DNA from 3 places in the Streptomyces sp. NPDC088254 genome. Region 2 is predicted to be linked to each of the others. Evidence: riboswitches for the same ligand, from Rfam matches in the RefSeq annotation. Region 2 holds a riboswitch; each other region holds the start of a gene.
What was found. Region 2 has a riboswitch for cobalamin ahead of ACIOC0_RS33470 (ribonucleoside-diphosphate reductase subunit alpha). Riboswitches for the same ligand answer to the same signal wherever they lie in the genome.
Positions count from the first base shown of each region.

Region 1: it holds a riboswitch for cobalamin, as region 2 does, so the genes downstream of both, ACIOC0_RS03355 (CbtB-domain containing protein) here and ACIOC0_RS33470 (ribonucleoside-diphosphate reductase subunit alpha) in region 2, are expected to answer to the same signal.
Region 3: it holds a riboswitch for cobalamin, as region 2 does, so the genes downstream of both, ACIOC0_RS03290 (DUF4430 domain-containing protein) here and ACIOC0_RS33470 (ribonucleoside-diphosphate reductase subunit alpha) in region 2, are expected to answer to the same signal.

Region 1 is NZ_JBIURQ010000001.1:728,978-732,227, reverse strand. Features, by position in the region: gene ACIOC0_RS03370 (histidine phosphatase family protein) at 1-8, shown strand, start outside; gene ACIOC0_RS03365 (hypothetical protein) at 26-364, opposite strand; gene ACIOC0_RS03360 (CbtA family protein) at 511-1,263, opposite strand; gene ACIOC0_RS03355 (CbtB-domain containing protein) at 1,285-1,506, opposite strand; cobalamin riboswitch at 1,543-1,687, opposite strand; gene ACIOC0_RS03350 (enoyl-CoA hydratase) at 1,764-2,555, opposite strand; gene mmsB (3-hydroxyisobutyrate dehydrogenase) at 2,552-3,250, opposite strand, start outside.
Region 2 is NZ_JBIURQ010000013.1:182,844-186,093, reverse strand. Features, by position in the region: gene ACIOC0_RS33470 (ribonucleoside-diphosphate reductase subunit alpha) at 1-1,869, opposite strand, end outside; cobalamin riboswitch at 1,989-2,126, opposite strand; gene mctP (monocarboxylate uptake permease MctP) at 2,292-3,250, opposite strand, start outside.
Region 3 is NZ_JBIURQ010000001.1:712,220-715,469, reverse strand. Features, by position in the region: gene ACIOC0_RS03300 (hypothetical protein) at 1-158, shown strand, start outside; gene ACIOC0_RS03295 (cobalamin-binding protein) at 198-1,118, shown strand; gene ACIOC0_RS03290 (DUF4430 domain-containing protein) at 1,133-1,621, opposite strand; cobalamin riboswitch at 1,784-1,928, opposite strand; gene ACIOC0_RS03285 (ABC transporter ATP-binding protein) at 2,044-3,250, opposite strand, start outside.

The sequences.
Region 1 (3,250 bases), on a different contig from region 2:
TCAACTAGGACTCGGTCACCAGTGTTCAGGACGCCGGATCCCGGTGACGGCGTAGCAACGCCGCCAGCTCGCAGCGCAGGCAGGAACCAGCGGCGCTCGTCTGGGCGGACGGACTTTCGGCACAGGGCGTCGACGATGTGTGGACCTGCCCGCTGCAGTCCTCCCCCTGTGAGGCGATCAGTGCTTCCAGGTCGTGGAGCAGCCGTTCGGTGCGTTTGGCCTGCTGGGCGAGGACTCGTACCCGGGCGCTCTGGCCGCCGATCTGCCGTCGGCTGGCGATCAGTTGGTCGAATTCCTCCCGGGTGAGGGCGACCGCGTCACGGCCGCCGAGGGTAATGTGGCGCGGCTGGGGGGTTTTGGCCACTCGGTTCCTCCGCTCATCGGCCGGGTGGTCCGCGTCGGGTCGGGCTGAACATCGAGTCGTAGTCGCTCTTCCGTCGGACTCGGTGTCCGGAGAACGCCAGAGGGCCCCCGGATGGTTCCGAAGGGCCCTCTGTTGTCCGGAAGGAATCAGTGCGCGGCCGGAACCGCGCGGCCGCTCGTGGCCGTCGCCGGCTTGGGGTTCAGCAGGCGTTCCGCCAGTTCACCGAAGAGCAGGCCGAAGCCGGCCCACAGGGCGGACTGGATGGCCAGTGCGGACAGCCGGAACCGCCACAGCAGGGCGGCCGGGAAGTCCTGCGGCACCTCGTTGATGACGGGCAGGAACTCGTAGGCCAGACCGATGACGACGGCGAAGGCGGCCACCGCGACGACTGTCGCCCACCAGGTGCCCAGGCTGGGCGCCAGGCGCTTGCCCAGGATGGTGGCGGCGACCGCGAGAAGAACGCTGAGCAGCATCATCAGGAAGTACAGCGTGGTCCGCTTGCTGATGGTGTCGGGGTCGCCGACCGACGGCGGGTTCGCCGGGTACTTGAGGAAGGGCACGACGTAGACGGCGAGCAGTGCGCAGCCGGACAGCAGCAGCGCGGTCGCCCGCGGGCTGAAGCGGCCCACGCGGCCCAGGGCGAAGCAGTACGCGAGCGCAGCGATGCCGCCGAAGGCGACCCCGTAGACGAGGACGCCCGTGGCGAGGCCGGCGGTGGACTGCAGGGAGCGGGAGACGACTTCCATCTCGTGCTCGTGGGAGTGGGCGTCCTCGAAGGCGATCGCCTTGTCGACGCTCGGCTCACCGAGGAGATAGGCGACAACCAGGGCGAGCACACCGGCGACAAGGCCGGCGAGCATGCCCCGCACGAGGAGGTTTCTTACCGTTGCGGAGTTCATGGGTGTGCGGCGTCCCTCGTGTCAGTGGCAGGGGAAGCCGAGCAGGTGGCGGGCGTCGTGCACCCACTCGTGGACGTCGGTGCCGTTGAACACGGAGGTGGCGCCCTGCTCGGCGCCGACGAAGTAGAGCAGGACCAGCATCAGGACGCCGAAGAAGACCGCCCAGGGCGCTATCGCCTTCAGCGGCAGCGTGGCGGGAACGGCGGGAGTGGTGGCTGTCGGCTGGGCGACGGTCTGCGCCATGGCAGAACCTCCTCTGGGAGTTCGCGTCCCATCTCGGTGGTGCACAGGACGACGGCCACGGGTCTGACTCACGCGACGCCCCGAAGGGGGTCCCGCATACAGTGGCGCGACCGTGCCGGATTCCCACCGGCTTCCGTCTCGCCGTCGTCGATATCGGACAGACCGTACCGCGTGGCGCGGGCATGGCCAAGACCGCGTCCGTCCGGCGTGATCTTCCTCTCCCACCGGACGGACGGTACGGGCACGGGCTTCGTGGTTCAGCGGTGACGGAATACCGGTGGCCGTTTGCCGACGAATGCTCCCATGCCTTCCTTCTGGTCTGCGGTCGCGAACATGGCGTGGAACAGACGGCGTTCGAAGCGGACGCCTTCCGTGAGGGTGGTCTCGAAAGCCCGCCCGACCGCTTCCTTCGCCATCATCGCGACCGGCAGCGACATGCCGGCGACCGTCTCGGCGACGGCCAGGGCTTCGCCGAGCAGGTCGTCGGCGGGGACCACACGGGAGACCAGTCCGGCTCGCTCGGCTTCGGTCGCGTCCATGGTGCGCCCGGTCAGGCACAGCTCCATGGCCTTGGCCTTGCCGACAGCACGGGTCAGGCGCTGGGAGCCGCCGATGCCGGGAATCACCCCCAGTTTGATCTCGGGCTGGCCGAAGACGGCCGTGTCGGCGGCGAGCAGGATGTCGCAGAGCATGGCGAGCTCGCAGCCCCCTCCCAGGGCGTATCCGGCGACGGCGGCCACGGTCGGCGTGCGCAACTCTCCGATGCGGTCCCAGGCAGCGAACCAGTCGGCCAGGTACATGTCCATGTATCCCTGGGGCTGCATCTCCTTGATGTCGGCGCCAGCCGCGAACGCCTTCGCCGAACCGGTGATCACGATGCAGCCACAGCCCGGGTCCCGGTCGAGGGCTTCGGTCGCCGCGACGACTTCGTTCATGACCTGCAGGTTGAGGGCGTTGAGTGCCTTGGGCCGGTTCAGGGTGAGCAGGGCGGTTCGGCCCTTGCGCTCGACCAGGATCGTCTCGTATTCGGCGGCCGGTTCCATGGTCATCCCTCAGCTCCGCTCTGGTCCCTGATCGTACGTACGATGCCGGAGAAGTCCTGCATGGCCCCGCCTCGCTCGGCATAGGCGGCGTACAACTCGGCTGCTCTCAGGCCCAGTTCCGCGTGTACTCCGCCGGCCTTGGCCGCGTCTGCCGCGAGTCCCAGGTCCTTGGCCATCAAAGAGGCGGCGAAGCCCGGACGGTAGTCCCGGTTGGCCGGGCTGGTCGGCACGGGCCCGGGAACGGGGCAGTTGACGCTGAGGGCCCAGCACTGCCCGGATGCCGTCGAGGCCACGTCGTACAGGGCCTGGTGCGACAGGCCGAGGCTCTCGCCGAGGACGAACGCCTCGCTGACGGCGATCATGGAGACGCCGAGGATCATGTTGTTGCAGATCTTGGCCGCCTGTCCGGCACCCGCACCGCCGCAGTGGACGGCCTTCTTGCCCATGGCTTCGAGCAGGGGAAGCGCCTCGGCGAACTCGGTCTCTCCCCCGCCGGCCATGAAAGTGAGGGTGGCCGCTTCGGCTCCCACCACTCCGCCGGAAACCGGTGCGTCCAGGGTTCGCATTCCGGCGGCTGCCGCGCGGTCGTGGGCGGTACGGGCGTCGGTGACGTCGATGGTGGAGCAGTCGACGAACAGGGTGCCGGGCCGGGCGGCGGGCAGAAGGGTGTCGTAGAGGTCCAGGACGTGGCGGCCCGCGGG
Region 2 (3,250 bases):
GCCCGCGATCGAGGCGATCGTCGCGGTCGGCGCGATGGCGAGCAGCAGGGAGTTGCGCATGCCGACGGAGGCGATCCGCTCGCGCAGGGCCGCCCAGCGCTCCGGCCAGGTGAACTCCACGCCGTAGTGGTCGGGGTGCAGCACCCCGCGTGCCGCGCGGGTCTTGTCCCAGGCGGGCAGCGGGCCGTTCCGCTCGGCGAGGTCGGCGGAGGCCTCGTACGCGGCGAGCATGATCCGCTCGGCGATGCGCGTGGAGAGCGCCTTGGCCTCGGGGGAGTCGAAGGGCAGCCGCAGCTTGAAGAAGACGTCCTGGAGGCCCATCGCGCCCAGGCCCACCGGACGCCAGCGGGCGTTGGAGCGGCCCGCCTGCTCGGTGGGGTAGAAGTTGATGTCGACGACGCGGTCGAGGAAGGTGACCGCCGTGCGGACGGTGCCGTCCAGCCGCTCCCAGTCGATGTCGCCGGTCGCCGTGTCGACGAACGCGCCCAGGTTGACCGACCCCAGGTTGCAGACCGCCGTCTCCCCGTCGTCGGTGACCTCCAGGATCTCCGTGCACAGGTTGGAGGAGTGCACGACGTGCCCCGGCTCGGCCGTCTGGTTGGCGGTGCGGTTGGCGGCGTCCTTGAAGGTCATCCACCCGTTGCCGGTCTGCGCGAGGGTGCGCATCATCCGGCCGTACAGCTCGCGGGCCGGAATGGTCTTCTTCGCCAGACCCTCCGCCTCGGCCTTGCGGTAGGCGGCGTCGAACTCATCGCCCCACAGGTCGACCAGCTCCGGCACGTCGGCGGGGGAGAACAGCGACCACTCGGCGTCCGCGTTCACACGGCGCATGAACTCGTCCGGGATCCAGTGCGCCAGGTTGAGATTGTGCGTACGGCGGGCGTCCTCACCGGTGTTGTCCCGCAGCTCCAGGAACTCCTCGATGTCGGAGTGCCAGGTCTCCAGGTAGACCGCCGCCGCGCCCTTGCGCCGGCCGCCCTGGTTCACGGCGGCGACCGACGCGTCCAGCGTCTTCAGGAACGGGACGATGCCGTTGGAGTGCCCGTTGGTGCCGCGGATCAGCGAACCCCGGGAGCGGATGCGGGAGTACGACAGCCCGATGCCGCCGGCGTGCTTGGAGAGGCGGGCGACCTGGTGGTACCGGTCGTAGATGGAGTCCAGCTCGTCCAGCGGGGAGTCGAGGAGGTAGCAGGACGACATCTGGGGGTGCCGCGTACCGGAGTTGAAGAGGGTGGGGGAGGACGGCAGATAGTCGAGGCGGCTCATCAGGCCGTACAGCGCGGCGACTTCGTCGACCGAGCGGGGGGTGTCGTCCTCGGCGAGACCGGCGGCGACGCGCAGCAGGAAGTGCTGGGGCGTCTCGACGACCTTGCGGGTGATCGGGTGGCGCAGCAGGTAGCGGCTGTGCAGGGTGCGCAGCCCGAAGTAGCCGAAGCGGTCGTCGGCCTCCGTGTCGACCAGCGCGTCGAGGCGGCGGCCGTGGAGGCGGGCGAACTCGGCGGTGCGGTCGGCGATCAGGCCCTCGCGGTGGCCCACGGCGATGGACTCGGTGAACGAGGTGACGCCCTGTGAGGCGGCCTCGGCGCGGATGCCGATGGTCAGCAGCCGGGCGGCCAGCCGGGAGTAGGCGGGGTCCTCGGAGATCAGGCCCGCGGCGGCCTCCGTGGCCAGTTCGCGCAGCTCCGCGAGGACCTCCTCGTGGCTGCCCCGGGCGGAGCGGCCGCGCAGTGCGGCGGCGGCGACCCGTCCGGGGTCGGCGGCGGGCAGGTCGGCGGTCAGCTCGGTCAGGGTCCGCAGCAGTGCGGCGCCGGGACCGTCGTCCTCCACGGGGGTGACTGCTGAAGCCGGACCGGCTGGCGCGATGGTCACGTGGGGCTCTCCCTCGCTCGGCGGGGCCTGGCGGAGGGCAGGGGCAGCACGCGAGCGCGCACGGCGTCGCGTCCACCGGCCCACTCCGCGAGGCCCGGACGTCGGGCGTCCGGACCGGATGGGCCGGACGCGCTGCCGGCAGGTCCTCGGACTGGACTGGCGTGCGGTGATGCACGAGTACACCGTTGCGGGACAGTTCCGGATTCGCACCGGATTCCCCTGCGGCGACAGCGAGCACGAGCATACATCTTGTGCTCACCCGCCACGCCACCCCCAGATGTTGTGTCGCGGCGGCTCCAGAGCGTCAGCCGGCAGGTGAGGAGAGTGATCCGGTCCAGGTGGCGTGCGGATTCCGGCGGGACCGGAGAAGGCGAGCGCCCCCGCCCCGGCGCCGCTGCCGGGGCGGGGGCGCTCGCCCCGCGTCAGTGGCTCGTACCCGCCGTCGCCGGCGGGAGCTCCACCTGCACGCCCGGGTCGCCCGCGTCCGCCGTGTAGTCCGCCGGGGACGTCTCGTCGACGCCGTCGGGGGCCTTCACAGCCTTCAGGGCGAACGTCAGGACCACCGTGACGACGACGTTGAGCACGAACGCCGTCAGACCGATGTAGCCGATCTCGCCGATGCCGGGGATCTCCTTGGCGGAGCCGCCGAAGTGCTTCTGCGTCGGGGAGGCGACGCCGTACGCGGCGAGGGTGCCGTAGACCATGCCCACCGCCCAGCCGGCGAGCAGCGCCCACCGGTGGAACCAGCGGGTGAACAGACCGCCGACCAGGGCCGGGAAGGTCTGCAGGATCCAGATGCCGCCCAGCAGCTGGAAGTTGATGGCGACCGTCTTGTCCATGGTGAGGACGAAGACCAGCGCGCCCACCTTCACCAGCAGGGACACGATCTTGGAGACCCGCGTCTCCTCCTTCGGTGTGGCGTCCGGCTTGATGAAGTCCTTGTAGATGTTGCGGGTGAACAGGTTCGCCGCCGCGATCGACATGATGGCCGCCGGGACCAGCGCGCCGATGCCGATCGCCGCGAAGGCCACGCCCGCGAACCAGTCCGGGAACATGTCCTCGAACAACTGCGGGATCGCCAGCTGCCCGTTGGTGACCTTGACGCCGGCCGCGATGGCCATGAAGCCCAGCAGTGCGAGCAGCCCGAGCATCAGGGAGTACAGCGGCAGGATCGTGGTGTTGCGCCGGATCACCTCACGGCTGCGCGAGGACAGCGTCGCGGTGATCGAGTGCGGGTACATGAACAGCGCCAGCGCGGAGCCCAAGGCCAGCGTGGCGTACGTCCACTGGCCCGCCTCGGCCGGCGCCAGGGCCCCGCGCGGCTTGCCGGTCGCGGGGTTGGTCTGGCTGAACGCGTCGCCCGCCCTGGCGAACACCTCGT
Region 3 (3,250 bases), on a different contig from region 2:
CGTCCTCCGGCACCGGAATCATCACCGCCGTCAACGGCAAGGCCAACAGCGGATCCAACACGTGGAAGGTCAGCATCGACGGCTCGGCGTTCACCGCCGCCACGCGGGGCACGGTCGTCGGCGTCGGTGACACGATCGCCGTACGCTGGGGCGCCTGACACCAGTCCTGTCGGCGCGGCGGGACCCAGAGTCGAGGTATGCGCATCGTCTCCCTGCTGCCCGCCGCGACCGACATCGTCGCCGAACTCGGACTGACGGACCAGCTGGTCGGCCGCACCCACGAGTGCGACTGGCCACCGGGCGAGGTCGCGTCGGTACCCGTGGTGACCGGCGCGGACCTGGACCAGGAGGCACTCACCAGCAGGGAGATCTCCGACGCCGTCGGTGGCTCGGCGCACTCCGGTTCGTCGTTGTACACGCTCGACACGGAAGCACTCGCGACCCTGCGCCCCGACGTGATCCTCACCCAGGATCTCTGCGACGTGTGCGCCGTCTCGTACGAGAAGGTCAGCCGCACGGTACGACTGCTCGACGCGGACACCCAGGTCCTCAGCCTGGAGCCGCGCACACTCGACGACGTCCTGGACTGCCTGGTCACGGTGGGCGAGCTGCTCGGCGTACGCGGGCTCGCCGAGCAGAAGCGGGCGGCGATGGCGGCCCGCCTGGACCAGGTGCGCGCAACGGTCGCAGGACGTCAGCGGCCGCGCGTGGTAGCGATCGAGTGGCTCGACCCGCTGTGGCCCGCCGGGCACTGGGTGCCCGAGCAGGTCACGACGGCCGGCGGTGAACCTCTGCTCGCAAGGCCGGGCGAGCACACCAAGCCGATGACCTGGGAGGCGGTGCGCGCCGCGCAGCCGGACGTGGTCGTTGTCCTGCCGTGCGGCTTCCCACCCGAACGCACGCTGCGGGAAAGCACGTTGCTCACAGGGCTACCGGGCTGGCCGGATCTGCCCGCCGTACGGTCCGGCCGGGTGTGGGTGCTGGACGGCCCCGCCTACTTCAACCGCCCGGGGCCACGGGTGGTGCGCGGAGCCGAGGTACTCGCCCATGTCCTGCACAACGTACGGACCGGAGAGCCGGTCACACCGGCCGAGGCACGTCCGTTCCCTGACCGGTGACGAAGGAACAAGGGTCAGAACGCTGTCCAGGTGAACGCCACCTTGTCGCCGGCGTTCAGCTTGAACTGGCAACCGCCCACCGGGGTGGACGTGCCGTTGACCGAGATGTTCCAGTAGGCGCTGCCACCACCGCTCACGTTCTTGATGGTGTCGACCGAGTAGTCGTCGAACGACGCGTACCAGGTGCCGTCCCAGGTGAAGTGCCGTTTGCGTGCAGCGTCGTCGAGGGCCGCGGTCGGCGTCGGCACGGCGGAGGGGTTGGCGCCGCCGTTGGTGCCGTCGCATCTGTGCGTGCCACCGGTCGCGGTGGTGACCTCATGACCTCGGGTTCTGATCTTCCCCTTGAACAGCAGGCCGTCCGGGCCCTGCACGGTGAGGGTCACCTTGACGGGAGCGTTCGTACCGGGCGTGCTCTCGGCCTGGGCAACCGCCGGAGCGGAGGCGAGCGCGAGTCCGAGAGCGGTCGCGGCGATCAGGCTGCGGCGTGCGGATGTACGGTGCAAGGCTGGAGCCTTCCTGATGGGGTGGCCCGCAGCCCATCGCCGTGCGGACGGAAATCACCGGAGCGTGTGGTCCACCACCGTGGTGTACGACGGCTTGACGGCACCGACCCAGTGCGACCCGAACGAGGCTCTCGGCTTCGCGCTGCAGACCATGACAGTGGGAAGCGGTTCACGGCACGCGCCGGGTATCCCGACTCACGGCCCTACGGCCGCACACGGTTGCAGGTCAGCGCCGGACTTCCACCGGCTTCCCCCAGTCGCGCGCCTATGCGGTTGTCGTGCTGACGGCTCGCGTGTACCAAAGCACAGGCGAACTGCCCTCATACTATGGCGATTCGACGAGCCCACATCGGACTTTCTGATATTGGCTGAATGACTGCCCGCAATGACCATGCGCCGCGGTCGGGTGACGGCACGCTCGATCACACACTTCGCGCCACTCGTCCCTCAGCCGGGTGGTGCGGCTGCTCGCTGAGCAGGCGCCGGTAGTGCGTGCAGCGGGCGAGAAGTTCGTCATGGGCACCGATATCGATGACCTGGCCTTCTGCGAGGAGGACGACCGTGTCGGCGGCGCGGAGGGTGGAGGGACGGTGCGCGACGACCAGGGTGGTGCGGTCTGTCCCAGTAGTGCGGAGCGCGCGGTCGACAGCCGCCGCGCTTTCGGCATCCAGGTTGGAGACGGCTTCGTCGAGGACGAGGACGGGGGCTTCGGTCAGCAGCGCGCGGGCGATGGCGATGCGCTGGCGTTGTCCGCCGGAGAGGTGCGCGCCGCGTTCGCCGGCCTGGGTGTCGTACCCGTTCGGCAGGTCGTCGACGATGAAGTCGTGGGCGTGGGCGGCACGGGCGGCGCGCTCTACTTCCGCGTCGTCGGCGTCGGGGCGGGAGACGCGGATGTTGTCGCGGATGCTCATGTTGAAGAGATACGTGTCCTGCGGTACCGCGACGATCAGCCGGTGCAGCAGGGACAGGGGGAGAGTGCGCAGGTCGTGGCCACCGACGCTGATCGTTCCGGTGCCGGGATCCCAATGGCGCAGGAGGAGCGACGCGCAGGTGCTCTTGCCGGCGCCGGAGTGGCCGGCGAGTGCGATCGTGGATCCGGCGGGGAGGGAGAAGGACACGCCGTGCACCGCATCCGGCAGGTCGGGGGCGTAACGGAAGCAGACGTCTTCGAAGGTCACGGTGGGCTCGATCGCCCCGCTCGGTGTGGCGTTCTCGCTCGACTGGTCGGTGACGTCCGGCCGTGCGGTGACGATGTCGGTGAGACGGGTGGCCGCGGCTCGGACCGAGGCGAGTTCGCGCCAGGTGTCGACCAGGGTCATCAGAGGGAGGAAGGTGAAACCGCCGAGGACGGCCGCGATGGGGATCCGGCTCGTCTCCAGGTGGCCGTTGTGGACGAGGGCCAGGGAGGTGAGCAGGACAGCGACGAGGCCAACGGCGGCGATGGCGTCACCAGCGGCCTTTTCGATGCCTCCGCGCGACCGGTGGGCAAGGGTGGCTCGGCCCAGCTGCATGGTGGCCTGGCGCAGGCGCTCGATCTGCGTCTCCTGGCGGGCGAAGACCATGGTCTCGGCCAGCCCCTGCACAGCGTCGACGGTTTCCGCGGCGGCTTCACCGGTGGCCTCGCGCATG